Linked DNA regions of Rhodoligotrophos appendicifer. The protein of the gene in region 1 interacts with the protein of each later gene in a pairwise test. Links are inferred from orthologs where the notes say so. Each region holds a gene or a part of one and is shown in the gene's direction. Other genes may lie near its edges. The genes, in order: FKM97_RS07035 and phnG.

Evidence for each region.
Region 2: the proteins of FKM97_RS07035 (region 1) and phnG interact in binary tests that used the Escherichia coli proteins (3 or more experiments, as listed by UniProt). The link is inferred for Rhodoligotrophos appendicifer from one-to-one orthologs.

What each region holds. Positions count from the first base shown.
Region 1 is NZ_VHKL01000003.1:30,237-44,806, reverse strand. The notes cover bases 10,639-13,637. They hold FKM97_RS07035 (sugar ABC transporter ATP-binding protein), read left to right. Parts: upstream 10,639-11,368; coding sequence 11,369-12,907; downstream 12,908-13,637. Other genes in these bases: FKM97_RS07030 (ABC transporter permease), read left to right, coding at 12,904-13,637; FKM97_RS07040 (Gfo/Idh/MocA family protein), read left to right, coding at 10,639-11,372. In the rest of the region: FKM97_RS07090 (GumC family protein), read left to right, coding at 1-167; FKM97_RS07085 (TRAP transporter large permease), read right to left, coding at 185-1,501; FKM97_RS07080 (TRAP transporter small permease subunit), read right to left, coding at 1,498-2,052; FKM97_RS07075 (TRAP transporter substrate-binding protein), read right to left, coding at 2,128-3,111; FKM97_RS07070 (diguanylate cyclase domain-containing protein), read left to right, coding at 3,503-4,849; FKM97_RS07065 (M20 aminoacylase family protein), read right to left, coding at 4,910-6,100; FKM97_RS07060 (HalD/BesD family halogenase), read right to left, coding at 6,111-6,914; FKM97_RS07055 (LysR substrate-binding domain-containing protein), read left to right, coding at 7,009-7,905; FKM97_RS07050 (LacI family DNA-binding transcriptional regulator), read left to right, coding at 8,034-9,059; FKM97_RS07045 (sugar phosphate isomerase/epimerase family protein), read left to right, coding at 9,129-10,184; more of FKM97_RS07040, read left to right, coding at 10,197-10,638; more of FKM97_RS07030, read left to right, coding at 13,638-13,905; FKM97_RS07025 (ABC transporter substrate-binding protein), read left to right, coding at 13,960-14,570. UniProt on the Escherichia coli protein: Part of the ABC transporter complex RbsABC involved in ribose import. Responsible for energy coupling to the transport system.
Region 2 is NZ_VHKL01000001.1:657,854-672,245, reverse strand. Bases 5,814-8,634 are described here. They hold phnG (phosphonate C-P lyase system protein PhnG), read left to right. Parts: upstream 5,814-6,896; coding sequence 6,897-7,373; downstream 7,374-8,634. Other genes in these bases: FKM97_RS03135 (carbon-phosphorus lyase complex subunit), read left to right, coding at 7,975-8,634; phnH (phosphonate C-P lyase system protein PhnH), read left to right, coding at 7,382-7,975; FKM97_RS03150 (serine hydrolase domain-containing protein), read right to left, coding at 5,814-6,741. Outside these bases: FKM97_RS03185 (sulfotransferase family protein), read left to right, coding at 1-29; FKM97_RS03180 (class I SAM-dependent methyltransferase), read right to left, coding at 26-823; FKM97_RS03175 (phytanoyl-CoA dioxygenase family protein), read left to right, coding at 1,011-1,946; FKM97_RS03170 (class I SAM-dependent methyltransferase), read right to left, coding at 1,954-3,084; FKM97_RS03165 (DUF1698 domain-containing protein), read left to right, coding at 3,359-4,459; FKM97_RS03160 (sulfotransferase domain-containing protein), read right to left, coding at 4,466-5,215; FKM97_RS03155 (hypothetical protein), read right to left, coding at 5,330-5,710; more of FKM97_RS03150, read right to left, coding at 5,722-5,813; more of FKM97_RS03135, read left to right, coding at 8,635-9,054; FKM97_RS03130 (alpha-D-ribose 1-methylphosphonate 5-phosphate C-P-lyase PhnJ), read left to right, coding at 9,051-9,905; phosphonate C-P lyase system protein PhnK, read left to right, coding at 9,902-10,684; phosphonate C-P lyase system protein PhnL, read left to right, coding at 10,687-11,391; FKM97_RS03115 (alpha-D-ribose 1-methylphosphonate 5-triphosphate diphosphatase), read left to right, coding at 11,384-12,523; FKM97_RS03110 (phosphonate degradation HD-domain oxygenase), read left to right, coding at 12,520-13,080; phosphonate metabolism protein/1,5-bisphosphokinase (PRPP-forming) PhnN, read left to right, coding at 13,077-13,652; FKM97_RS03100 (DUF1045 domain-containing protein), read right to left, coding at 13,609-14,280. UniProt on the Escherichia coli protein: Together with PhnH, PhnI and PhnL is required for the transfer of the ribose triphosphate moiety from ATP to methyl phosphonate.

The sequences.
Region 1 (14,570 bases):
GGGCGGCCGTATCGAAGATGGCGGTGGAGGAAAGCCACTACAATTACTACTCCCGGCAGAGCCACAGTGAGACAGCGGACAATAATGGACACAGGACTCCGGAAAATCCCGGCGGCACGACCCTGCCGGCCTTGGAATCACCTCTTCATAAAGACGAACAATCCTAAGAGTAGGCCAACCGGTGCTACTGGACCGCACCCAACATCTGATCGGGAAGCCAAGTTGCGATGGCAGGGAAGAAACACAGGATGATGATCGCGAGGAACATCACCAGGACGTAGGGAAAGGCTCCCCACAAAATCTCCTTAGTGGACACGTCAGGGGCAATGGCATTGATGACAAAGAGGTTCAACCCAATGGGTGGCGTTATCAGACCGACCTCCATGTTGATCGTGAGGACGATCGCGAACCAATAAGGATCGAAGCCAGCCTGGGTGATGATGGGGAACAGCATTGGTGCCGTCATCACGATGACGGCGACAGGGGGCAGGAACATGCCTGCGACCAGGAGGAAAAGATTGATTATGCCCATGAGAACCCAGCGGTTGACGTCCATGTCGGCAATCGCTGTGGCTATCGTCTGAGTGATGAAGAGCGAGGACAAGGCAAAGGCGAAGAGCTCGGCAGCCGCCATGATCATCATGATCATCACGCTTTCGCGCATCGCCGATCCGAGAATGTTGGCCACCGGCCGGACGCGGAACAGCCGATAGGCGATGATGACGACCAGCAAGGTCAGCAAGGCGCCGGCGCCGGCGGCCTCCGAGGGTGTGGCGAGGCCGCCATAGAGCACATAGAGCGTCCCCGCGATGATCAGCAGGAACGGCAAGATCCGTGGCATTCCGGCCAGCTTCTCGCGCAAAGTATAGCGCAGAGCTCGAGCGTCAAACTCGTAGCCTTTGCGTTTGCAGTCGATGATCGCCCAGATCATGAACATGATCGTCAGCATGATGCCCGGGATCACGCCAGCCATGAAAAGGCGCCCGATCGAGGTCTCGGTCGCGATCCCATAGACGATGAGCGTGACCGATGGCGGGATCAGAATTCCAAGGGTGCCGCCCGCGGCGATCGAACCGGTGGCCACGGAGGCTGGATAGCCGCGCTTGAGCATCTCGGGAATGCCCATCTTGCCGATGGCTGCGCAGGTCGCCGGCGACGACCCGGTCATGCCCGAGAAGATCGCGCATGCACCAAGATTAGATAGAACCAAGCCGCCGGGCACACGATTTAGCCAGCGGTCGAGCGATGTGTAGAGATCACTGCCGGCCGGGGAGGAGGCCACAGCCGCTCCCATCAGGACGAACATCGGGATCGAGACATAGGCGAGATTGGCAATCCCCGCGAACATAGTCTCGGACAGAACATAGATGATGCCGAAACCACTTTGCAGGAGCAGCGCTGAGACGGCCGCGAGACCAAGGGCGAAGGCGATGGGCATGCCGGTCCCCAAAAGGACGAACAGGGCGGCGATGATGGTAAGACCGGCGATCGTCGGGCTCATCGAACGGTATCCTCCTCCACGGGGGCAGTCGCGAGCCCACCCAAGGGATCGGGCGCATGCGGCGTGCTACCGCCGGAGATCAGAACGAGGATCTGCGCAACATATTGCAGGCAGAGCATACCAAACCCGAGGGGCAGGGCGGACAGAGGTATCCAGAGGCGGGGTGCCCAAACGCTCGAGTGGCGCCAATCTCCCTCAAAAGCCTCGTGGAACTGGAGCCAGCTTGCCCAAAGCATGATGAGGCAAAAGCAGAGACCGAGAATGCCGCCAATGATGCGCAGCCAGCCGCGTGCATGATCGCTCACGATCATCTCCACGACGTCGACACCGACATGCCCACCTTTTAGTAAAACATAGGGCGCACCCAGGAACATTGCCGCAGTGGCGGAGAACACCACGAAATCCGTCTGCCATATGGTCGCGGCCCGAAATACATAGCGGATGAGGATCATCTCGCAAACGACGAGCATGGCGGCAACAAGCAGGAGGGTGGCCAAGGCCGCAAAAGCCCTGGAGAGAGCTCCCACGGCCCGGATATAGGCCTTCATCATCGATTATCCTCGGGTGAAGACGGGAATGGCCCGGCAGCGCCGCAACGCGGCCCCGCTGCCGGGCTCGGCGGGTGGTTATTCGACGGCCAAGGCCTTTTCGATCAACTTGTCGCCACCGGGCACCTTCTCGGCGAAATTCTTGTAGGAGGAGGTCTTCGCCAGTTCAAGCCACGCGTCATAATCCGACGACGACATTTCGACGACCTCGACACCCGCTTTCTTGTAGGTATCAATCATCAATTGATCGCCCTTCCGGACCTCCGTGTTGAAATAAGCCTCCGCCTTCTCTCCAGCAGCCAGAATGGCCTTCTGCTGTTCAGGGGTAAGCCCGTCGAAAACTTTCTTGGAGATCAGAACCGGCTCATACATGAACCAAAGAGCGTTCTCACCCGGCGCCGTCAGACATTTGGCATGCTCGAAGAGCCGATAGGAGACGAAGCTCGCTGAGGAGGTGTTCGCCGCATCAAGAACGCCAGTCTGCATGCCAGAATAGATCTCGGAGGAGGGCATGGAGGAGATGGACGCTCCGGCCGCTGCCAACATCTGCTCAAAGGCAGGACCGGCGGCGCGGATCACCTGTCCTTTCAGGGTGTCGGGTGACGTGATGCAACCCTTCTTCGAGGCAAAGGCACCGGAGAGCCAAGCATCGGCGATGACGATCGCACCAGACTCTTCAATGACCTTTTTGATGTCGGCCATGAATTCGGAGTCATTGAGGCGCAACGCACGATCGAAATTCCCTACCAGGCCAGGCATGAGCGTGGCGGAGAAGATCGGATGCCGGCCCGAGGCATAATCGAGCGGAAAGGAGGTCATGTCGAGGAGCCCCCGGGTCACCGCGTTCCATTGCTCCGTGGGCTTATAGAGGGAGGATCCCGGATAGACCTGGATCTCCAGTCCAACGTTCGCAGCCGCGACGTCGCGGGCGATCATCTGGACCATCTCGTCGCGAATATCTCCCTTGCCGCCGGGGAACTGGTGCGATGCCTTGAGGACAGTCTGCGCCTGGGTCGCATCGGACGCCCCACACGCAATGGCGAGAATGGCGGCGACCTGCATTAGTTTAGAAATGGCTTTCATCTTTCCTCCTGTGGTCCCGGCTTTTTGCCGGTTGTTCGATAAGTTTGCGGTCCTCCGATCCTCAAGGTGGGATCAGACTTCTTGTGTCATTTGAGAGCACGGCCGCGCCCGGCGCCCGTTGTCCTCACCGGAACAATTAGGATGACCATCAAAAGCCCGATGATCAAGGACATTGGGATATGGCTGGCGGATAAGGAGAAAATGCGCCGGCGAGGCGCATAAACGGGCCCTGGATCAGATGGTGGACCGCTCCCTGAAGCGTCCGGTTACCAAATTGCACGAGAATGTGGCACGGGGCTTTCATAACAATGCAGCAGGCTCTATCAGTGGTTCAAGCGTGAGGCTTGCCTCGACATAAAGCATTTTGTCCATGCAGAAACGGATTGCCGCTTCCGTAGCCACCATCGTCCTCCTGCTGACGATCTTCGTTGGCGGGCTGACGATCGTACTGGCGGAGCGACAGAATGCTGACGCCCTGGTGCGCGAGCAGGATCTTGCGCGCGGGATCATCGACGTGCGCCGCAGCACGTTGCTGCAGACCGCAGACGATTACGCCCATTGGGACGAGGCGCTGAACAACCTCGCCTTGCATCTCGATCCTGGCTGGGCCGATCGCAATTTCGGCAGCGGGATCGTCGAGCGCTATGGCATCGACATGGTCTTCGTGATCGACCCCGACAGCCAAACGACCTATGCCATGATCGATGGTGAGAAGAGGGCTGTCTCCATCGACGACATCACAGCCCCGGGGTTCGCCAAGCTGTTGCGCAGCAAGCAGACCTTGGAGCCCGACACGCCCTTCTCTGCGGTCATCATCGCCAATGGCCACCCCGCGGTAGCTGCCATTGCTCCGTTGCGACCTTTCGACAATCCCGAGGACAGTACCGCCGGCAGGCGACATCTTCTGGTCTTCTTGGACACCCTGGATCAAACACGTCTTAAGCGCCTGGCGCAAATCTACCAGTTGCCAAATCTGAGGATCACCGCGACAGATCTGCAGGAAGATGCCTCCATCACGCTCAGAACCTTCGATGGCCGTGTTCCGATCTGGCTGGCGTGGGACACCGCCAAGCCCGGAGCTGCGATGCTCCGCGAACTGCTCCCCTTTCTTATCCTGCTGTTGCTCGTCTTTGCCTCCGTCACGGTGCTTCTGCTGCGCTATGCGATGAAAACTGCGCGCAGCCTCGAACAGTCGGAGCGCAGAGCGGCCCATGACAGCCTCACTGGGTTGCTCAACCGCGCCGCTCTCTTCTGGCATTTCGATGACGTGAATAGGCCCCGCGGCCACATCAGCAGTTTTGCGCTGCTCTACTGTGACCTGGACGGCTTCAAGGCCATCAACGACAGTCATGGGCATGACATCGGGGACGAGGTCCTCAAGGACGTGGCGCACCGGATAGAGGCCGCCATTCCGTCAACCGCAACGGTTTACCGGCTGGGCGGGGACGAGTTTGCCATCATCGTTCCAGGGGAAGCGCGGACTGCCGAAATCCGGCGGATCGCCATGACCGTCATCGAGGCGGTGAATGATCCGGTACGGCGAGGCGATGTGCTCGCTCAGGTGGGAGCCACCATCGGCGTAGCCCTCGCCCCCTTGGACGGAACCTCGATCGCCGAACTTTTGAAGGTGGCGGACCAGGCGCTCTACGCCGGCAAAAAAGCGGGCAGGGGAGAAGTCAACTTCAAGGTCTCAGAGATCTCCCAAGCCAGCGCCTGATGCTTGGCTCGCTGCCGCGCCTCGACCCTCTTGCCAGGCAATCCAGGCGGTAAAGATCCCTCAGCGGGAGTTCGGCAGCAACTGCTCCGCCAGGGCAACCCAATAGGATGCCCCGAGCGATAGGATTTCATCATCGAAGTCATATCGCGACGTGTGAACCATGGGCGTGTCAGGTCCGCGGCCCTGACCGAGCCAGACATAGGTTCCGGGGCGGATCTTAAGCATTTCCGCGAAATCCTCTGCCCCCATGGACGGAGGGACATTCGACAGGACGTTCTCGGCGCCGGCGACAGAGGCAGCGATGGCAGCGGCTCCTGCAGTCTCCGCTTCCGAATTGATCGTGGGCGACATGTGGCGGACATAGGTGAAGTCAACAGTCGTGCGGTGAGCCCTGGCGATCGATTCAGCCACCTCCGCCATGCGCTGCTCGATCTGGGCTCTGACCTTCTGGCTGAAACATCGCGCGGTGCCTCTGAGAACAGCCTCGGCAGGAATGACATTGTCGGCCGTTCCGGCGTGGAATTGCGTCACACTGACAACCGCACTTTCGGCCGGATCGATGTTGCGGCTGACGATCGCCTGCAGAGCGCTAACGATCGCCGATCCTGCAAGGACGGGATCGGCACCGTGATGGGGCAGGGCGCCATGAGCACCCTTACCTCTGACCATAATTGAAAAAGTGTCCGCGGCCGCCATGACGGCACCGGCGCGAACACTGAACTGGCCCACGGGAAGCTCCGGCCAGTTATGCATGCCATAGACGCTATCGCAGGGAAACCGCGCGAACAAACCCTCATCGATCATCCGCTGAGCGCCACCGATGCCTTCTTCTGCAGGCTGGAAGATGAGGTTGACCGTTCCGCTGAAATTTCTCGAGCGTGCCAGATACTTTGCCGCGCCAAGGAGCATGGCCGTGTGGCCGTCATGGCCGCAGGCATGCATCACACCTGGAGATCGCGACCGGTAGGGAAGATCATTCTCCTCCATGATCGGGAGCGCATCCATATCCGCCCGAAGGCCGATGGAGGGAGCGTCGTTGGAGGAGCGAGGTCGGCGGCCGTGAATGACGCCGACCACTCCGGTCCCGGCAATGCCCGTCTCCACACGATCAACTCCGAAGCTGCGGAGCTGGTCGGCGACAAAGGCGCTGGTTCTATGCTCGTGAAAACCCAGTTCAGGATGTGCGTGGAGATCATGCCGCCAATTCCGCATCTCCTCATCGAGCACGGCAATTTCGTCCCTGATCACCATCACTGACCTCCTAATGTCTGTCAGGCTCAGCAGAGAGCGGTGTCCTGCGCCCCACGGCATTCTGCCTGACCGTCTCGCTGAAGACCATGTCTGGCCGCTTGTCGAATGAGAAGAGGGCGATGATCCGCGGCCGCTCACCTCCGATAGGCGCAACCCGATGCAGCGATTGCCGGCCCTGGAAGAGCATCAGGGTGCCTGGTGCGACTTCGGGGCGACGCGTCTCCGGTGAACGGTCTTCGAGCACAGGGATGATTGCATCGAGACCCTGCTCTCGTATGTTCGCAGCATATTCGAAGCCCCCGCCCCATTCGGATTTCTGCAAGAGCAGAGAGACAACGAAATCATTGTCATCAAAATGCCAGCCATGCTCGTCGCCATCGCGCATATAGGTGACATTGCAGTCGAGCATGGGATCGGCGCACCGATAGAGCTCATCCATCCCCAGGATGGAGCGGATCAGTTCGAGCAGTTGCGGGTCTTCGTAAAGCTTCCGGATAAGGCTCGAGTTGTCGAGATGATCGCCAGCCAAAGTCCATTGCGCGGTGCGCGAGGGTCGCGCCAGGAGAGCGGACTTCTGAGCCTCGGCAAGATCTTCGGCGCGGACGCTCATCTTGAGATCCCGGCGATGTGCCCGCTCAAGTAGAGCTGTTGCTTCGGCAGCCAAATCACGAATCGCGGGTGGGTTCAGAAAATCCCCGAGGGCGACACAGCCCGTCTCGCCCAACTCCCGCCGGGCGCGTGCAACGATCGCTTCGCGAGCAGAGGGATCATCCAGTGGATAGAGCTCCCGATTGATCTCGCTTTGGTACCGCATTCCTTCCTCCTCGCAAAAACACAATTCATCCAGTGTCAGCAGAGGACGCCATTTGTCGAATACAAAAGAATGAGTTATGGTATAATCTAAAGTTATGAAAAACTCTCGCAAGCTCACCCCGATCCTGCACGCTTTGGTGGCCCACGAGGCGGCGGTTCGACTTGAAAGCTTCTCTTTGGCAGCCAGCGAACTCGGCGTCTCTCAGCCGGCCATATCCTCCCACATCCGCAAGCTGGAGGATCACCTGGGCGTGCTGCTCTTCGAGCGCCGCAACCGAGTCGTGAAGCCGACTTTGGCTGGAAGGGAATTCGCCGAGGCGACACGGCAGGGGTTTGCAGGCATCCTGGAGGCCATCGATCGGATCAGCGAGCCTGCGCGGACACTCACCATCGGTGCGAGCTATTCGCTGTCACACCTCTTCGTGCTCCCAGCGCTTTCGAGGCTGCAGGCGCTCTTCCCAAACCGAACGGTCCGGCTCCTCAGTTCGAACAATTATGCAGATTTCGATACTGACGAGGTGGCATTTTCGATCCGTTTCGGCCCCGCCAGCTGGCGCGAGCACTCTTCCCATCTCATCATCGAGGAGCGGATCTTTCCCGTCGCCGCGCCCAGTCTCCTGGCCAACTTGGGCAAGACGGATCAGGATTGGAGTCTCGATGACCTCGCGAAGGGACCATTGCTGCATCTCGATTCCCAGAGCTTCGAGACGGCCAGTTGGTATCGCTTCTTTGCCGCCCATGGGCGTCGAATGCGGCTGCTGCCCAGCGTCGGTTCATTCACGGGATACGATCTGCTCCTCCAATCGGTCACCGCAGGAAAGGGGATCGGGCTCGGCTGGGAGGGTATCGTCGACCATGCCCTGAAGACAGGCGCCTTGAAGCGCCTGTTCGCGGAGCCCGTGGTCACGAGTTCCGGTTTCCACGTGGTCTTCAAAGAGATCCCAGACGGGGTCACGCCCCAGCACATTGCCGCCGCCTTACTGGAAAACTGAGCCTTGCGTCCCGGATAAGAACTCATCGGCACAACCCGGACAGAGCCGGATTTCCTCGACACCTCAAATTGATGTTGTCGACCTCATTTTGAGGTGGTACCTCTGAGGTGGGAGACCTGGGACGCCGCATGTTAAAAGTCACCCTTGAAGACGTCGCACGGGAAGCCGGCGTCAGCCTTGCCACCGTCGATCGTGTCGTCAATGGCCGTGAGGGCGTCCACGCCCGCACGATCGAACGGGTCAGAACGGCGATCAATCGCCTCAATTTCGAGCCCGACCGCCATGCCTCTCGCCTCGCCCGGGCGCGTGAGCACAATTTCACGATCATTCTCCCCACGGGCCACAATGCCTTCATGAAGGATCTCGAGGGAGAATTCCTGGCATCGCGCGATCGGCTGATCCATGAGCGGGTCCGATTGTCGATTGTGCATGTGGACGTCTTTGACGGCCCCGTGCTCGCAGAAGCGCTGGAGGCAATCGGGCCGGAGATAACCGGCGTTGCGGTCGTCGGGCTCGACCATCCGGCAGTGGTGGAGGCGGTCAACGGTCTGACGGCGCGTGGCATCACGGTCCTGACCTTGGTGTCCGACTTGCCGTCTTCGAAGCGCGCGCACTTCGTCGGCATTGACAATTTTGCCGCCGGGCGAACTGCGGCCACCCTCATCGGGCGTTTTGTCGGTCGACGTCCAGGCAAAGTCGGGCTCATCGCCGGGTCATTGGCCTTGCGAGACCACATCGAGCGCCGCAATGGTTTCGAGCAGGTCATCGCCCGTGAATATGCCCATCTCGACGTGCTGCCGGTCAGGGAAGGTCGTGACGAAAACGCCAGAGTCGAGGCGGCGGCCCGCGCCCTTCTGATCGAGCATCCGGAACTGGTGGCCCTTTACAATGTGGGCGGTGGGCAAGAGGGCATCATCGCAGCCCTGGAAGCATCGGGGCGCGCGCAGGCGATTGTTTATGTCGGGCACGAGCTCACCGCCTTTTCACGCCGCCATCTCGTGCGGGGCACGATCGATGCGATCATCAACCAGGATTCCGGCCATATGGCCAGGAGCACGACGCGGATCCTTCTCGCACTCCGTGAGGGCGCACCGATCGTACCCGGGCAGGAACACATCAGGATTGACATCTTCCTCAGAGACAATGTGCCGTAGATGTGATTTGCGTGAGGTGCGCACTTCTTTTTGATGTTGAAGAAAAAGAGATTACAGGGAGCAGCCTTCATGAAGGGGATCAAGGGCCCGGCGATCTTTCTCGCCCAATTCGCCGGTGACACAGCACCGTACAATTCTCTCGACACCATCTGCGAGTGGGCCGCGGGACTCGGATATCAAGGGGTCCAGATTCCCGCCTGGGACGGACGGCTCATCGATTTGAAGCAGGCCTCGGAGTCCAAGGCCTATTGCGAGGATCTCGCTGCCACCGCGGCAAAGCATGGACTTGCCATCACCGAGCTCAGCACACACCTGCAGGGACAACTGGTCGCCGTGCATCCCGTTTATGACGAGCTGATGGACGGTTTTGCAGCGCCTGAGGTGCGTGGAAACCCGAAAGCGCGGCAGGAATGGGCGGTTGATCAGGTGAAGCGGGCGATCCGCGCATCAAAGCACCTCGGCATCACGGCTCACCCGACCTTTTCCGGCGCCCTTGCCTGGCCGTTTCTCTATCCATTCCCCCAGCGGCCAACCGGGCTGGTGGAGGCCGCTTTCGACGAACTTGGACGGCGCTGGCTGCCGATCCTGGACTTTGCCGACGAGCACGGCGTCGACCTGGCCTATGAAATCCATCCGGGGGAGGATCTTCATGACGGTATCAGTTTCGAGATGTTCCTGGAGCGCGTGAACAATCACCCGCGCGCCAATCTCCTCTACGACCCCTCGCATTTCGTGCTGCAGCAGCTGGATTATCTCGAATATATCGACATCTATCACGAGCGCATCAAAGCCTTTCACGTGAAGGACGCCGAGTTCAACCCGACCGGGCGCCAGGGTGTCTATGGCGGCTATCAGCGCTGGGTCGACCGTGCCGGCCGTTTCCGCTCTCTGGGCGATGGTCAAGTTGATTTCGGTGCGGTGTTTTCGAAGCTCACGGCCCATGACTATGGCAGCTGGGCGGTGCTTGAATGGGAATGCGCTTTGAAACATCCCGAGGACGGCGCCCGGGAAGGGGCGGAATTCATCAGCGCCCATCTGATCCGCGTGACAGACCGGGCCTTTGACGATTTTGCGGGTTCCGGAGCTGATGACGCCGCCAATCGCCGCATTCTCGGTCTGGCATAGGGGGACGCGGTCATGGCGATCGAGGCAAGTCAAGACAACAGCGCCCGGCGCCGTCTCCGGCTCGGAATGGTCGGCGGCGGACGCGGCGCCTTTATCGGCGCTGTTCACCGCATCGCGGCTCGCCTGGACGATGACTATGAACTGGTCGCCGGCGCGTTCTCATCGGAGGCAGCACGGGCAAGGGCCTCTGCTCAGGACCTCGGAATCGCATTGGACCGGGCCTATGACTCCTACGAGGCGATGGCGCAGGCAGAGGCTGCGCGCAGCGACGGCATAGAAGTCGTGTCCATCGTCACCCCGAACCATCTGCATGCCCCGATCGCTCGCGCTTTTCTCAATGCTGGCATCCATGTGATCTGCGACAAGCCTTTGACGACGACCAGTGGGGAAGCAGAAGACCTGGTGGCTCTGGTGCGCGAGACGGGATGCGTCTTCGCAGTCACCCACAACTACTCGGGCTATCCCATGATCCGCCAAGCCAGGGCGATGGTCGCCGAAGGCGAGTTGGGAACACTTCGAGTCATCCAGGCGGAATATCCGCAAGATTGGCTGACCGAGCGCTTGGAAGATAGCGGCAACAAACAGGCCGAGTGGCGTACAGATCCCGCGCGGTCCGGAGCAGGCGGCTGCCTCGGCGACATCGGGACCCATGCGTATCATCTCGCTTGTTTCGTAACCGGGTTGCAGCCTGAGGCCCTATCGGCCCAGTTGACGACCTTCGTCGAGGGCCGCCGGCTCGACGACGACGTTCAGATCATGCTGCGCTTCAAGGGTGGCGCCCGCGGCCTGCTGTGGGCGAGCCAAGTGGCGGTCGGCAACGAGAATGGGCTGAAACTCCGCGTCTACGGCACCAAAGGTGGATTGGAGTGGGCGCAGACCGATCCAAATTCTCTGTGGTTCACCGCTTTCGGACAGCCGAAACAGCTCTTCACGCGGCGCGGTGCCGGTGCATGGCCGCAAGCCGATCGCGTGTCGCGCATCCCGCCTGGCCATCCCGAGGGTTATCTGGAAGGCTTCGCCACGATTTACAGCGAAGCGGCACGTGCCATCCGGGCGGTCCAGTCGGGCGAAATGATCGATGCGGAGGTTATGTATCCGACCATAGAGGACGGGTTGGCAGGCGTCCGGTTCATCGAGGCGGCCGTCGCGTCATCGCGCGATGACAGCCGCTGGGTAACGATTCCATGAGCACGCCCCCGGAGGCGCCTTCTTCCGTGCCGCTGGCGGCCGTTGACATCTCTATGTCCTTTGGGCCCGTGGAGGTGCTGAGCCATATCGACCTGGCGCTTAGAGCCGGCGAAATCCACGCCATCATCGGGGAGAACGGGGCCGGCAAGTCCACGCTCATGAAAATCCTCGCCGGCCATCTGCATCCGACGGGAGGGACTCTGAAGCTAAACGGTACTGCCGCCAAGCTCACGTCGCCCGTGGATGCTGAGAAGCGCGGTATCGTTCTCGTCCACCAGGAAATCCTGCTGGCCCCGGACCTGACTGTCGCCCAGAACATCTATCTCGGCCGCGAGCTGCGCCGGGGGCTGACCCTCGACGATCGCGCCATGCAGCAAGGTGCAGCGGATGTCCTGCAAGGGCTGGACGCCGATGTCGACCCAACGACTGTGGTCGGCCTGCTGTCGATCGCGCAAAGGCAACTGGTGCAGATCGCCCGCGCATTGCTGGTGCCGCACCAGGTCGTCATCTTCGACGAGCCGACCGCATCGCTGACACCGTTCGAGACGGATGCGCTGATCCGTTTGATTTTGGAACTCAAAAGAAAGGGGACGACAGTCGTCTATATCTCCCATCGGCTTGCCGAGGTGAAGGAGATCGCCGACCGCGTGACCGTGTTGCGGGACGGCAAGATGGTCACGACTGTAGAAGCGGCCTCTCTGGAGCCAGTGGACATGGCACGGCTGATGGTGGGGCGCGATGTCGCCAAGCTCTACCCCGATCGTACCAGGGTGCTCGCGCCGAGCCCCGTGTTGGAGGTCGACCGCCTGAGCGTGCCCGGTTATGTGAGCGAGGCCTCATTCACGCTGAACGAGGGCGAGATCCTTGGCTTTGCCGGTCTCGTCGGCGCGGGTCGCACAGAACTCTTCGAAGGCCTTGTCGGGTTGCGCTCGGTCAGCGGGGCGGTGACGTTCAGGGGCAAGCCCGTGCATTTCAGAACAGTGCGCGACAGCATGGATGCGGGCATCGTCTATCTCAGCGAGGACCGGAAGGGCAAAGGACTGATCCTCACGCGCGATCTGCGCATGAACCTCACGCTTGCCGCGCTCGACCAGTTCACTCGGGGGATTTTCATCGACACGAAGAAGGAATGGGCCGAGCTCGATACCGCCATCGCTCGCTTTGATGTGAGGACCCCGCGCAACGACCTGCTCGCGGGGCAGCTGTCTGGCGGCAATCAGCAGAAGCTGCTGCTGGCGAAGATGATGCTGCTCGATCCCGAAATCATCGTGATTGACGAACCGACCCGAGGTATCGACATCGGGACCAAGGAGCAAATCTACAAGTTCATTGCCCAGCTCGCAGAGGCGGGCAAATCAGTAGTGGTCATCTCGTCGGAGATGCCCGAGCTGATCGGGATCTGCGATCGCATCCTCATTATGCGCAGTGGTCGGATCGTCGGTGAAGTCAGCGGCGCAGACATGACCGAGGATGAGATCGTGGTCCATGCAACCGGGGTTTCCAGGGACACCACAGCCATGTTGCACCCGGCATGACCGAAACATCCGAGCGGCAAAGACGCACGCGCTCTCGCCCCAGCATCGACATGCGGGTCATCGCCCCCTTTGTAGCGCTGGCCGCCCTGCTGATCTTGGGTGCGCTGGTCAATCCCAATTTTCTCAGCATCGACAACCTGCTTAACGTCATCACCCGTAGCGCCTTCATCGCCATCATCGCAGTGGGGGCCACTTTCGTCATCTCGGCGGGCGGGCTCGATCTGTCGGTCGGTGCCATGGCCGCCTTCGTCGCCGGCGTCATGATCCTGTTCATGAATGGTGGATCCATTACGGGAGAGATCCCCATGCTGGCGGCGGCGATGCTGATCGCCATCGGCGTAGGCGCAGCCTGCGGCATGGCCAATGGTGTGATCACCACGGTCGGACGGATCGAACCCTTCATCGTGACCCTCGGGACGATGGGCATCTTCCGAGCTCTGGTCATCTATCTGGCGGAAGGCGGCTCGATCGCCATGAAGTCGTCAGAACTTCGGGCAACTTACCGTCCGGTCTATTTCGGCGATGTGTTCGGCGTGCCGATCCCTGTGCTCGTCATCATCGCCGTCGGGCTCATCGGCGCCTTCATCCTGCATCGTACGGCGTTCGGTCGCCATGTGGTCGCCGTCGGTTCGAACGAGGATGTGGCGCGATATTCCGGGATCTCGGTCAACCGGGTCAGAACGTTGACCTACGTCATCCAGGGCATCTGTGTGGCCATCGCCGTGCTCGTCTATGTGCCACGCCTGGGCGCGGCCACGCCGACCACAGGACTGTTGTGGGAGCTTCAGGCGATCACGGCCGTGGTGATCGGCGGCACGGCACTGCGCGGCGGCGTCGGCAGGGTCTGGGGGACGATCTGCGGCGCGCTCATTCTCGAGGTCGTGGGCAACATCATGGTCCTGTCCGACCTCGTCAGCGAATACCTCATCGGGGCCGTCCAGGGTGCCATCATCATCATCGCGATGCTGGTGCAGCGCTCCTTGATGCGGCGACGATGAGGCCGAGTGGGAGGCATACCTCCTCGTTTCACGGAACAACCTAGGGAGAGAACGATGCGGAAATTGTTATTCGGGCCGATCCTTGCAGGCCTCATGCTGGCAACAGGAACAGGGCAGGCTCAAGACGCCAAGACCATCGCGGTCTCGATCCCAGCGGCGGATCATGGATGGACCGGTGGCGTGGTCTATCATGCTCAGGAGCAGGCCAAGCTGCTGGAGAAGCGCTATCCCGGTCTCAAGGTGCTGGTAAAAACCTCCCCCGACGGGGCGTCTCAGGCCAACGCTTTGGAGGATCTGACGACCCAAGGCATCGACGCTCTGGTGACGCTCCCCCACAATTCCGACGAACTGACGGATCCGATCCGCAGTGTCAAAGAGAAGGGGATCTTCGTCACGGTGGTCGACCGCGCCCTGACCGATCCGACGATCCAGGACCTGTATGTCGCCGGCAACAATCCCGAGCTCGGACGGGTCGGCGGGGAGTACATCAAGGAGAAACTGAACGGCAAGGGCAACGTCGTTGTCATTCGCGGCCTGCCCATCGTCATCGATGAGGAGCGCAACAAAGGCTTCGACGAGGCGATCGCCGGCACGGACATCAAGGTCCTTGACCGCCAGTTCGGCAACTGGAGTCGAGACGACGCCTTCAAGATCATGCAGGACTT
Region 2 (14,392 bases), on another replicon or contig:
AGAGAGAGCTGTTCGGGGATGTGTTCTAGAGACGCTCCAGCCACTCGCGCCCGAGGGCGAATTCTATCTGGCGGCGGTTGATCTTACCAAGCGGCAGTTCAACCAGTTCAAACAGGTGGATATCGCCGGCCGCCTCATACCGGTAGGTCCAGTTGCGCTGGAGGTTGGCTTTCAGAAACCGAGCATTGGCGGTCCGGCCGTCGACAAGGATCAATGTTCCCGGCAGCAGGAAATGCTCAATGGTCAGAATGTCGGCCGCCATGGGCATCCGATCGGGAGCCCTTGTCGAGATGCCCCTCACGTCGCCGTCCACTGAAAACTGGCTTGGTGCATCGAGATAGATGAAGTCGGGGCAGATATTCGGCAGCGTCCGGTACAGGGTGCAGATACGGTCTGCAAAACTGGCCATCTCGCAGGGGCTGAAATGCAGTGTCACGACGGGCTTCAATTCGGCCGTCAGCGACTGCAGGGTGAGATCGATGAACTCCTGCATGTCGTCGAGGGAATGCAGCTCGAAGGGGTTGCTCCGCCGCAATGCCGCGACCTCACCGGCATAGTCGGCTCGATTGAGGGCAAGGGCGTGAGCGAGGATCAAGGTCGACCGGCCAACACCAAATTCGAGCACCGTCGTGACCTTGCGCTCGCGCACCAGCTTGTGCAGCCGCACCAGATCCGCCCATTGAGGGGGAAAGGGGGTATTATTCGAAGGGTTGACGCTGTCATAGGCACTTTCGACGTCACCAAAAGTGATGAGGGCGTCGAGTTGTGCAGCCCGCACATAGGACTCGAGTTCGGCCGTAGACATCGGGTTCAGGAATTGCACGAGCTTAGACTTCTGCTTTTGATCGATCTCGCTGCGTTTTATCTGAAACAGCAACCGAGGCAACTCTTCTCGCAAAATAACGAGCAGGCGCGAAATCCGATCCTGCAGGTTGAGAACTTGGCTTGCCATCTGTAAAGGAGGGCCGTACTGCTTTATCGGTAATGCGAGATCTTCGCAGGAGTGAACGATGGATGCCGAGGGCTTTCTGACCGCTGAGACCCCCTATCGCTACAGGATGAGCCGGCGGATCAATCTCTTCCTCGCCAAGAAGCTGAAGGTGGCGCGCGTTCCCGCCATTCGAGCCAGCAAAGCCTTCAATGTCCTGATGAGCCCCATGGCGCAGCTCCGTCGCAAGCGCGCGGCCGAATCGCTGCCGGCGGCAAGTGGCGCAAAGTTTGCGCTGTCGCAGGAGCAGGGCTACCGCCTCATCGGGCCGACGGAAATTCCCGACGTTCTGCCGGCCATCAAACAGGCCGAGGCCATCTACAATGCGGCCGTGGATGCGGGCAAGAAAGCCGGTCAAGGCAAGGATAAGAATTATCTTTTCCCGATGGCCCGCGGGGCCGATCTCGCTCAGTACACGGACATCATGCGCCTTGCGGTCAATCGCGACGTCCTCGATGCCGTTTCGAAATATCTCGGTGCTGTGCCCATCGTCAGTCAGATTTCCGTCCTTGTCAGTCCTCCCAATGAGAGCCAGATCGGAAGTCAGCTCTATCATCTCGATTTCGCCGACGAGAAGCAGGTGAAGTTCTTCACCTATGTGCATGATGTTGGTCCCGAGAGCGGCCCCTTCACCTTCGTTCCGGTGGCCGAAAGCGAGACGCTGGTGAAGAAGTTCGGCTATGACCGTGGCCGTCTGTCCCTGGAGGAGGTGACCGGCGTCGTTGGCGAGTCAGGACAGGTCCAGGTCATGGGTCCGGCCGGCTCGGGTTTCCTCGTCGATACCTCGCGATGCCTGCATTACGGCTCGAACCGGAACAAGACGACCCGCGTCGCCCTGCTGATCCAATACACTCCGCATACGGTTCCCGAGCAGCTTCCAACCGTCTGGCCCACCGAAAAGCTCAAGAAGCAACTTGGCCTGGACGAGATCCAGACCATGGCACTGTCCCTGGATTGATCGATCCTCAAGTGCCGTACAGGTCCCGGACGGCGTCCCGCCAGTGCGCGCCGTCCTGGATCGAGCCGTCATCCGTATCGAAGCGAACGAGCCAGCGGCGCGTCTCTGGGCGTTTCTGATTTTCCGCCAGGGCGAACCAGTCTTCGTACCAGGGCAAAAGAAAACGATCGTCCTGATAGGAGTCTCTGAGCCTCAGGATCTTCGCGCTGTAGCGCGCATCGGGATCAGCCATCTCGCTCCGCTGGAACTGCTGGCGCAGTCGATCAGGCGGCGGCAGGAGCGTGACGAACGTCACCCTCTCCGGCTCCGCCAGGATCGCGGGCAACGGGTCGCCATGCTCCGGATCGAGAGATTTGTTGAGGCGGCGCAACAAATTATACATGACGATGACATTCTGGGTCTTCGGGATCCAGCCGCTGAAGAAATCCTCGGCCTTCACGATCTCCCAGTCCGCCTCGTCCAGGGCCAGCCGGCGCCGGAAAAGAGGATCCCGCAGGATTCTTTCGGCAATCGTGCTCTTTCCCCCCGACGTCGGCGCACAGACGACGACCATGTGCCCGATGCGTCGCTTATCGGCGATCATCACAGCGCGCCGATGGCCATCGTAAGGACACCAGCGTAAAGGCTCGAACAGCGGTGATTCGCCGTTCACCAGCGTCTCGATGGCGGATCTGGTAAACCGGCGAACGGAGACGCCTGAGCCTTGCGCATCCCTGTCCTGACGCACAAGCATGAGAGCTTCGCCGGACGCCATGGCTGCGAGCGGGGAGATTTGTCCCCGTAACGCATCACGCCAGGTGAAAATCGGCAGATCCACGGCCAGTCTGCTCCGGGTCAGAGAGATGAGCCTTCGCAGCACCGATACAGGCTCCGGCGCCCGATCGAGCACGCCGCTGCAGAACACCAGATCGAAGGTTTCGCCACCATCCTGCCAGTCTGCCAAGGTTTTCCCCAGGTGCTCGACACCCTCGCCTGACCTAATCTCCCGTTGTCCGAGATAGACCACCCGCTCCACGCCTTGCCGAGCAGCGGCAGCGGCAATCGTTCCATCGCCTCCAATTTCCGCCACAGTTCGAGCGTTCAGATTATGGAGAACTCCACCCGGGCCAAGGGCTGCGGATGCGGCTGAGACGGTCAATTCCAGTATCCGGTCAAGTTGTGCGGTCCAAAACGACGAAATCAGCTCATGCTATGAGCCAGCTAGACTTGCAAGTCGAGGGCGGAGGCGGTAACGCATTGCGACTTTTTCAGTCGTGTAAGAATTCGTTGGAGTCATTAGTTTGAGCATCGAGTGGACCAAGTCTCAAATCGAGGAACTCCTCGCCAGTCGTAAGCTCACTTATCAAAATGTGGATTTACCGTTTGGTCTTTCGACCGGTGGTGCGGATCGTTCGCCCACGGCGGAGGCTATCATGCTGAAGGACATGAAAGGTCGATCAGTCCTGGATATCGGCTGCATGTACGGATATTTTTGCTTCGAGGCGGAAAAGCGGGGCGCAACGCGAATGTTGGGCGTCGATATCGAGCCGTTGAATGTCGAGAACTCCAGTCTTCTCGGCCAGGTCCTTGGATCCAAGGCCGAATTTCGAAAGCTCGACATCGAGGCGGCCGAACTGGGCGAAAAGTTCGACGACATCTTCTGCCTGAATGTCCTCCATCACATGCGCAATCCGATTGGCGTGCTCGAGAAGCTGATTGCCGCCACGAGAGATCGCCTCGTCCTCGAAGTTGCTTCGCTCGGCGAAGGCGACCGGCGGAAGCTCGGCATAGCCAGGCTTTCGGCCGCCTTCCTGAAGCGGTTTCCCATCATGTATGTGACGAATGCCGCCGGCAAACGTCGCGGCAGCAACGAGCTTTTCTTCTTCACACCCGCGGCGATCAAGAATTTGCTGATGGAGCATCGGAAGATGTTCGCCAAGGTTGATGTCTTTCCCTCGGGGCACAAGGATGGGCGCTTCATCGTCATCGCCCAGAAGCGCCGCATCGACAATCTCGTTGTGATTGCCGGCCCGACATCGGCAGGAAAATCGACGCTCCTGGAGAACATTTCCAATGGCACCCGCAAGGAAATCGCGCAGCAGCTCGGCATAGATGATCCGAAATCCTGGGTTACCGCGGGGATCCGGTCCTTGCCGCCGCTGGATGGGACTGGGAGCCGCAATCTCATTCTGCATTACGACATCACCCGCCGGCAGTTCGGAAATCCCATCGCGCGTTCGCAGTATGACCTGCACGACCTCATCTCGATCGCTGACAAGGTGACATTCCTGACGCTGAAGCTTCCACAAGACCGCCTCCTGCGCCAGCATGAGGACGGCACGATGAAGCCTCAGACCGTCGCCGGTCACTTCAAGGGCACGCCTAAGCACAAGAAGATCGCCGAGATGTACGGCAGCCCGGAGATGGTCGAGTCACTCTACCAGGAATGGTTCGAGGTCAGCGGGAAGTATGCCGGCGAGCATTTCACCATCGCGTCGAGCGATGGGAGCGAACTCGTGCGACTTGCAGGCTGAGGCGGCTCAGCCGTTGACGCCATAGCGTGTCATGAGGTCCTTGCAATAAGCCAGGTCGTCATCGTCCAGCGAGTTCGTGAAGCCGCCGACCTTGCCACTGCGGACGACCATCTGGCCGTCCGGTGCATTCGTGCGACGAAAGCGTTCGCCGAATTGCTCCTTCAGTTCACCCGAGCGCTCCCGTTGCTTCATATTCTCGAAGCTCGCTGCCTCGACCGCTTTGCGGATGGTGGGTTCCGTGACGAAGGGGCAGTGCAGGAAATCCGTCAGGGCTTTTAGGGTCTCGACCGGCTTGGTCCGAAGATCCTCGTAACTCACCTCATGATAATCCCGGAACCGCTCGCGGTCGTCGCGGATCACCTTTTGAAACGCCACGATCCTCTCGAAGCCATGGCGGTCGTCCCGGATCATTTCCTTGAAGGTCCCGCCCCAGCCGTCCTTCTTCGTCATGTGATAGAAATAGGAAACGATCACGTCGCGCGGATCGCGCGTGAGATGGACCACGCGTTTGTTGTAGAGCCGCTCGTTGAAGCGAGAGACTTCCGATGGCAGCAGCCGCATGTCGCCCTTGGCGCCGGCATGGGTGAACTGCGGATCAACCCCCAGATCATGCAGCATGACCCGCAGCCAAGTCCGACCCGAGCGCGGGAAGGACACGATCCTGACCCGCTGCGTCTTGACCACGGCATTGTGGAAAAAACGCTTCAGACTTGCGTCCTGAAAGAGGAGGACCTTGTTTCCCCGACTGTCGAGCATCCGCGATTCCCTGGCATGACCATGGACATGGCCCAATTGTGCCGAAGAACTGCCAGAATTCCCGAGGGCTGGCCAGCAGGAATTCACAGGCTGAGGCTGTGAATTCCCGCTCTGCTAGCGTCCGATTTCACCATGCATGCGGGTATTCTCGCTCCGATAGAGGTCGACGTCAGAGAACCCGGCGGGTTTGCCGGTGAAGTAGATCCGCTCTGCGAGATTACCCTGGGCCTGACCGCCTCGGACTTGCTTGCGGCGCGCCTCCAGCGCAGCTTGAGACGGATAGGAGACGCGCGCAAAGGGTTCCCAGACGAGTTCGCCAGCGGCGCGGAACGCCTGAAGGTAGATGGTGGGTCCCGAGGTGCGCGTCTGCACGATGAAGCGGTTGCCGTTATAGGCGAAAATGGGATTTTGTTCCGCCGCCACTCCCGGCGAGATTGGGAAAGTCATTGTTAGAAAGAGTAAGAAAATCGCCCCTGTATGCCTGATCACCGACATGTCACGGATCCTCACGATCGCCCGCCCCCGGCCTCTGTTTCCGCAATGATTTCCGCCACCAAGCCGTGCAGACCGTCGCGGTAGCCGGTCCGCGCCGAAGGCTGCCCAGGGTCGGAAGTGATGACCACCGTCAGTTCCAGCGATGGAATGATATACAGCATCTGCCCGCCATAGCCCCAGGCGTAACGCACATCGTGATCGGCGATCCGGCGCAGGAACCAGCCATATCCATAACCGTCACCATTGTAACGGGAGGTGGTGCGCTGCTGCCAGGACTGCTGGATCCAAGCGGCGGGGACGACCTGCTGTCCCTCAGGCGTCTTGCCGCCATTGCGGTAGAGTTCGCCAAAGGCCAGCAGCGAGCTCGGACGCATCGCCATTTCGTTGCCGCCGAGATAGACGCCCTGCGGGTCGCGTGCCCAGGCACTGATGGCAAATCCGTCGACCGGGCCCAGCCAGTCCTGCGCAAGGGCGAAGGTGGAACGGCCGGTCTCGCGGGTCAAAATTGCCGACAGAAGGTGCGTCGAGCCGGTCGAATAGAGCATCTGCCCGCCCGGATCGTCTGCAAAGGGCTGTGCCAATGCCGACCGGACCCAGTTGGCGCTCGACACCCAGCGGCCGTAATTGGGACCGGAGGTGCGTCCCAGTCCCGCCTGCATGGAGAGGAGATTTCCGATGGTGACGTCTTCGAGGCGCGGATCGGCATCCTGCGGCAGGTCACGCTTCAGGAGAGGCGCAATTTTCTGGTCCGTGTCGGACAGCACGCCCTTGTCGATCGCGATGCCGACCAAGGCCGAAACGACCGACTTCGACGCCGACTTGATGTTCCTCGGCGCTGAAAGGGAAGCGCCGCCATAGGCCTGTTCCCCGACGACGTCCCCGTCTTTGGCGATGATGAGGGTCCGCAAAGGGTCGAGCTCCGCCGCCTTCTGTATCACCGCCGCATAGGCTTCGCGCGACGGTGCGGCCATTGCTGCACCGGGCACCAAAGGGGCGGTCAGGAGGAGAGACAAGAAGGTTCTGCGCTGCATCGCCCTCAACTGGGGTGATCACAGCCGATAATCACCTCCACGGCCGAGGAATCCGCGAAAAATCACGCCAAATTGACCAAAGGCCCGTTTCGGGTGTCATGCGATCGAGATCCGACCGTCACCAAACCTTCAACTGCGCGTGATTGAAGGTGCCGATGACGACTTTGCTTTCAGACACTGAACCCTCCACCCCCTTGCGACAGCACTGGATGTCCGTCCTCGCCAAGGCGCCGAGCGAGACCCTGGCGCGGCATTGGGCGGAGGAACCGACACGTCCCTCCTATCGCATGCTCAGGGCGCCGGAAACGGGGCTCGTCATGCTGCGCGGCAGGATCGGCGGGTCAGGTGCGCCCTTCAATGTCGGAGAGGCCACGGTGACGCGCTGTGCGGTCGAGCTCGACGGCGCTGCGGTCCTCGGACAGGCCTATGTGATGGGGACGGATCTGAGGCATGCGGAGATCGCCGCGGTCTATGACGCCCTGCTTCAGCACGGCGAAGCGCGGGCGCGGATCCTGGATTCGGTCATCACTCCCCTGGCCGCCGCCCAAGCCCGAAAGCGGCACGAACGGGCGTCGAAGGCTGCCGCGACAAAGGTCGATTTCTTCACGCTGGTTCGCGGTGAAGACGAATGAGGCTCGACATGCCGGTCCCAGGATTTGCGGCACCCGACACACAATCCGCAGACGCCTTCCGCCAGATCCTGGAGGCCGTATCGCGCCCCGGTCACATCAAGACCCTCGTCGGCCTGGAACAGGCTCCGCCGCCGCTCCACCTCACCACGGCGATCCTGCTTCTGACACTGGCGGACATGGACACGCCCCTGTGGCTCGATGCTCCCCTCGATAACGCCGCGGTCGCAGGGTTCCTTCGCTTTCATTGCGGCGCGCCCCTGGTGGAGAGCCGCGCCCGGGCGGCCTTTGCGGTCATTGCAGATCCCCAAAGCGTGGGACCTCTGGACGCCTTCAGTCTGGGAACACCCGAATATTCGGACCGCTCGACCACGCTCATCGTGCAGGTGGATGCGCTGCAGCCTGCAGGATCCCTGATCCTCACGGGCCCCGGGATCGAGACGGACCATCGGCTCGGCGTTTCACCCGACCATCCTCCCTTCTGGGCGGAGCTGTCTGCAAATCATCGCCGCTTTCCCATGGGTTGCGACGTGATCTTCGCCGCACCCAACGCGATCGCCGCCATTCCCAGGAGCACGACCATTCAGTTCGAGGAGCATTCCTGATGTATGTGGCGGTCAAGGGCGGCGAGAAAGCCATCGACAATGCCCACCGTCTCCTGGCCGAGGAGCGTCGGGGCGATCTCGACGTGCCGGAGATCTCGATCCCCCAGATCGCACAGCAGCTCAGCCTCGCCGTCGACCGCGTCATGACGGAGGGCTCTCTCTATGACCGGGATCTGGCAGCATTGGCCCTGAAGCAGGCGCGGGGGGACATGATCGAGGCGATCTTCCTCATTCGCGCCAGCCGCACGACGCTGCCGCGCTTTGGTTATAGCGAACCGATGGATACGGCGCGCATGGCCATCCGGCGGCGGGTCTCAGCGACTTACAAGGACATGCCCGGTGGACAGATGCTGGGTCCGACCTTCGATTACACCCATCGCCTGCTCGATCCTGCCCTGCGCGCCGATTCGGTGCCAGAGACTGCGGATCGGGGCGACGCCGACGGTGAACCGATGCCGCGGGTGCTGGACATACTCGGTCAGGAGGGGTTGATCGAACCCGCGTCAGCCCAAGAGGCCGAACCCGGCGACCTCACCCGTGAGCCGCTGGACTTTCCCGCCGACCGCAGCTTGCGGCTCCAAAATCTCGCACGCGGCGACGAAGGGTTCCTGTTGGCGCTCGCCTATTCCACCCAACGCGGATATGGCCGCAGCCATCCCTTTGCCGGCGAGCTGCGCATGGGCGAAGTCACCGTCGAATTCGTCCCCGAAGATCTCGGATTTGCCATCGAGCTCGGCGAGGTGACGCTCACTGAATGCCAGATGGTCAACCAGTTCAAGGGCACGGCAGCGCAACCTCCGCAGTTCACTCGTGGGTATGGCCTCACCTTTGGCCAGTGCGAGCGCAAGGCCATGGCCATGGCCCTGGTAGACCGCTCATTGCGGGCAGGCGAATTGGGCGAAGACCGCGTCGCCCCCGCACAGGACGAAGAGTTCGTGCTCGCCCATTCGGACAATATCCAGGCGACCGGCTTCGTGGAGCATCTGAAGCTGCCGCATTACGTCGATTTTCAGGCCGAGCTCGACCTGGTGCGTCGTCTTCGCCGTGAGCACGCCGGGCTGGCGGAGGCTGCCGAATGACCGGACCCCTTTCAAACTTTGCCTATCTCAACGAACAGACCAAGCGGATGATCCGGCGGGCGCTGCTGAAGGCCGTCGCGATCCCTGGCTACCAAGTGCCGTTCGCCAGCCGGGAGATGCCCATGCCCTATGGCTGGGGGACCGGAGGCGTCCAGGTCACCGCCTCGATCCTGCGCAAGAGCGACACGCTCAAGGTGATCGACCAAGGGGCCGACGACACCACGAACGCGGTGAGCATCCGCAAGTTCTTCCAGAAGACGGCCGGCATTGCCACAACCGAGGAGACGGCCGCGGCGACCATCATCCAGACGCGGCACCGGATTCCCGAAGCGACGCTGTCGGAAGCACAGATTATCGTCTTCCAGGTTCCGATTCCCGAGCCCTTGCGCTTCCTCGAACCGCGCGAGACCGAGACCCGCCGCATGCATGCCATGAGCGATTACGGGTTGATGCACGTGAAACTTTACGAAGACATCGCCCGTCACGGCCACATCGCCACCACCTATGCCTATCCGGTGATGGTGGCCGGCCGCTATGTCATGGACCCCTCGCCGACGCCGAAATTCGACAATCCGAAGATGCATCGGATCCCCGCCCTGCAGCTCTTCGGCGCCGGTCGCGAGAAGCGCATCTACGCGATCCCGCCCTTCACCGACGTGGTCAGCCTGGATTTCGAGGACCATCCGTTCTCCGTGCAGCGGTGGAACAAGCCCTGTGCCCTGTGCGGTTCGCATACGAGCTATCTCGACGAGATCGTGCTCGATGACCGGGGCGGTCGGATGTTCGTCTGCTCGGACACGGATTTCTGTCGGCAGAACCAAGCCGAACGCAGCAGGGAGGCCGCGGAATGAGCGGGCATGATACGCCGCTGCTGACGGTCCGGGGCCTGTCGCACCGGTATGGCACCCTCACGGCCTGCCGGGATGTCTCTTTCACATTGCATCGTGGCGAAGTGCTCGGGATCGTGGGGGAATCCGGGTCAGGCAAGACGACACTGCTCAAATGCATCGCCGGCGATCTCGAGCCCGCGACCGGCGCGGTGAGCTATGTGCCGCGCGACGGTGTCCCGCGGGATTTCTGGGGCATCGCCGAATCCGAACGACGCCATCTCCAGCGGACCGAGTTGGCGTTCGTCCATCAGAATCCGCGCGATGGCCTGCGCATGGGGGTCTCTGCGGGAGCGAATGTCGGCGAGCGACTGATGGCCGTGGGAGCGCGGCATTACGGTGATATCCGGGCCCAGGCGTTGCACTGGCTCTCCGCCGTCGAGATCGCCGAGGGTCGGATCGATGACCTGCCGCGGACTTTTTCCGGCGGGATGCAGCAGCGGCTGCAGATCGCGCGAAACCTCGTGTCGGGTCCTCGCCTCGTGTTCATGGACGAGCCCACCGGCGGCCTCGATGTCTCGGTGCAGGCGCGGCTGCTCGACATGATCCGCGGCCTCGTCCGCAGGCTCGGCCTCTCGGCCATCATCGTCACCCACGACCTGGCCGTCGCACGGCTGTTGTCGACCCGGCTCATGGTGATGCAGGGCGGACGCGTGATCGAGCATGGACTGACCGATCAGGTCCTGGACGATCCGCAGGCGCCCTACACGCAGCTTCTCGTTTCCTCAGTGCTGCAGGTATGACGATGCCTTGGGTTCTCAAAGTCGAGTCGGTGGACAAACGCTTCGTCCTCCATGCTCAGGACAGCGCCGAAATCCCGGTGTTCCGCAATGTCGAGCTCGAGCTCGAGCCGGCGGAGCTCAGAATTCTCGTCGGACCTTCGGGCGCGGGCAAGAGTTCGCTCCTCAAACTCCTGTTCGGCACCTACAAGACCGAGCGCGGTTCCATCCGCGTGCGCCATGGGGCCGACATCGTCGATCTCGCCAGCGCCGATCCGCGCATCGTGCTGGATGTCCGGCGGCACACGATCGGCTATGTCAGCCAGTTCCTGCGCGTGATCCCCAGAGTGCCGACGCTCGACATCGTGGCGGAGCCCGCCATCGAGCAAGGCAAGCCGGAGGATGAGGCCCGCGAGCGGGCACGCGAACTGCTGCGGCTCCTCAACGTGCCCGAACGGCTCTGGCCGTTGTCTCCGGTCACCTTCTCCGGCGGCGAACAGCAGCGGGTCAATATCGCCCGCGGCTTCTGCGGCGCCCATTCAATCCTGCTGCTGGACGAGCCGACCGCCTCGCTGGATGCCGCCAACCGCGAGCGGGTGCTCGAATTGATTCATGCCACGCGCCGCGGCGGCACCGCCATGCTCGGCATCTTCCATGACGAGGAGGAGCGCAACGAGCTGGCGACAGGCACCCTGGACATCAGTGCATTCAAGGATTTCGGACATGCCTGAGACCGTGTTCACCAATGCGCGCATCGTGATGCGCGATGAAGTCATCGAGGGCTCCCTGGCCATCTCCGGAGCCGAGATCAAAGACGTCTCCGCAGGACGCGTTCGCAGCACCTCCGCCATCGATTGCGAGGGTGACCTGTTGGTGCCGGGCCTTGTGGAGCTTCATACCGACAATCTCGAACGGCACATGATGCCCCGCCCCAAGGCCTCCTGGCCGGCGGGCTCGGCTGCCATCAACCATGACCGGGAGATCATCGCGGCCGGCATCACGACCGTCTACAATGCGCTCACCATCGGCCATGTGCGGCCGACCAGTACGGCAGAGGGTCTTGGTGCCATGCTCTCGGCGTTGGACCGGCAGGCCGCTTCCGGCGCGCTAAAGGCCGAGCATCGGCTGCATCTGCGCTGCGAAGTCAGCGGCAGCGACCTGATGGACCTGCTGGAGCCCCTGATCGACCATCCGAGCGTCGGCCTCATGTCCGTGATGGACCATACCCCAGGCCAGCGCCAGTTCGTCAGCCTGGAGCAGTACACCACCTATTATCAGGGGAAATACGCCCTTACGGATGAGGCGTTGAGACGTTTCATCATCGAACGCCGGGAAGATTTCGAGCGCTATGGCGTCGCCCAGCGGCGCAAGGTCGTCGACATGGCGCGCGAGCGCGGCCTCCCCCTCGCCAGCCATGACGATGCCACGTTCGACCATGTCGCAGAAGCCGCCAATGACAGCGTCGTCATTGCCGAATTTCCCACCACCATCGAGGCCGCCCAAGCCTGCCGCACCCATGATCTCGCGGTGCTGATGGGGGCCCCGAACGTCGTTCGCGGGGGTTCGCACAGCGGCAATGTCGCCGCCCGGGAGCTCGCGCGTCTCGGCTGCCTCGACATTCTCTCCAGCGACTATGTTCCCGCCTCTCTTCTCTTCGGCGCCCTGATGCTGACCGAAGGCGAGGACGGCATCGCCTTGCCCCAGGCCATCGGGATGGTGACCACGGTTCCCGCCAGGCGATTGGGGCTCGACGACCGTGGAGAGATTGCCGCTGGGAAGCGGGCTGACCTCGTTCGTTTCCGGCCGGATGCCGCCGGACCGGTGGTGCGCGAAGTCTGGCGCGAAGGTGAGAGGGTCGCATGATGGAAGAGGACCTCGTTCATCAGCTGAAGCAAATGGTGATCGCTCGCGGGCAGGAGCTCTATGGCGGAGAAGCGGTGACCCAGGAACAACATGCGCTCCAATGCGCATTCCTGGCGGAATCGGAAAAGGCGCCCCCCTCCCTGATCGTTGCTGCACTCCTGCATGATGTGGGGCATCTTCTCGATGACGCCTTCATCAATGAAGCCGCGCCGGAGGATGATCATCGTCATGAAATGCTGGGGGACATGTTCCTGAGCCGCTGGTTCGGACCGGACGTCACCGAGCCGGCACGGCTGCACGTGGCGGCCAAGCGCTATCTTTGTGCGGTCGATCCGGCCTATCTCGACGGGCTCTCACCGGCATCGCGCCACAGCCTGGCGCTGCAAGGCGGGGTGATGAGCCCGGCGGAGGCGGCGGCCTTCATCGCGGCACCCTTTGCCGAAGACGCCGTCCGCCTGAGGCTATGGGACGACAGGGCCAAGGAGCTCGATCTCGTCACGCCCGATCTCGATCATTTCCTCGCCTATGCCCAACCGCTGGCGAGGCTGCAGCCATGAGCGGCATCTTCATCGCCGTCGTCGGCCCCAGCGGCGTCGGCAAGGACACTCTGCTCGACCATGCGCGGTTGCAGCTGATCGAGGACGACCGCTTCGTGTTTCCCCGACGCGTCGTCACCCGCCACCCGCAAGCCGGCGGAGAGATCTTCGACAGTCTGAGCCGGATCGAGTTCGATGCCTGGGACCAGGCGGGCAGCTTCTCGCTCAGTTGGCGCGCTCATGGGCTCGGTTACGGGCTGAGGCGCAATGTGCTGGGCGCGGTCGAGGACGGCCGCTGCGTCGTCGCCAATGTCTCGCGCTCCGTGCTGCCCGATCTGCCGGGGATCTTCGGCGAGGTCCGGATCGTCCATGTGACGGCACCTCCCGCGGTGCTCGCATCCCGGCTGGCGGCGCGCGGCCGCGAGGTGGGGCCCGAGATGGACAGCCGAATCGCACGGTTCGAGACGACGCTGCCCACCACATCCCCCGTGATGACCATCGACAATAGCGGGCCCATCGAAATCGCTCAGGCGGCCTTTCTCGACGCGCTCATCGCCGCGGCGGCAGAAGTGCGATCCGTTCAACCAGCCTGAAGGTTTCAGCTGGCGCCGGTTCCTCCATGATCGTCAGATCCAGCACGTGCGTTCCCTCGGCAGTCGCTGCTTCCGCTCCTTCCGCGAGTTCGGCCAAAAGGCGGTCGCGCTGTGGAGCCGGCAGAGGCCCGGAGAGGGTCATGTGGAAACGGAACTCGTCGAGCACGTAGGGATAGCCATAGAGTTCGAGATAGACCGCTTGGCGCGGGCTCAGTCCGTTGGCTTTGCGGCGCGCGATCGCCTCAGCCGACAAAGGCGCACGCATGTTCTCAAATTCAAGAACGCTTGCCGCAGCGAGCGCCTGCAGGTCAGGCCAGAAACCTGACGGCACGAGAGCCACGAAATCCTGCAGACTGCGCAAGGCCAGTGGCGGCAGGACCAGCCCCCGCCAGCCTGTTGCGAAGGTGGTCACCGCCGCCAGGAGATCGTCGAGGCTGCAGCCCTCCTTCAGGTGAAAAGGTGCCTTGAGGGTCGCGTGGAATCCATATCGCGCCGGTGCAGCGGTTTCCGCACGCCGTTCCCGGCTCGTGCCGGTCGCCGCGTCGGAGCCCAGCCAAGACGTGCCGAACCGGTCCAGGGCGGCGTCCGGCCGCGGGCAGAAATAGATCGCGTAGCGGGGCTGGGTCATGGGTTCTCAAACTGCCGGCTGACGAGGGGGCACATACTTTTTCTCTGTCTCGCTTGCATGACATCGCTCGCCTTCATTCAACCGTCATCAAATCCGAACGGAACTGTTGCAA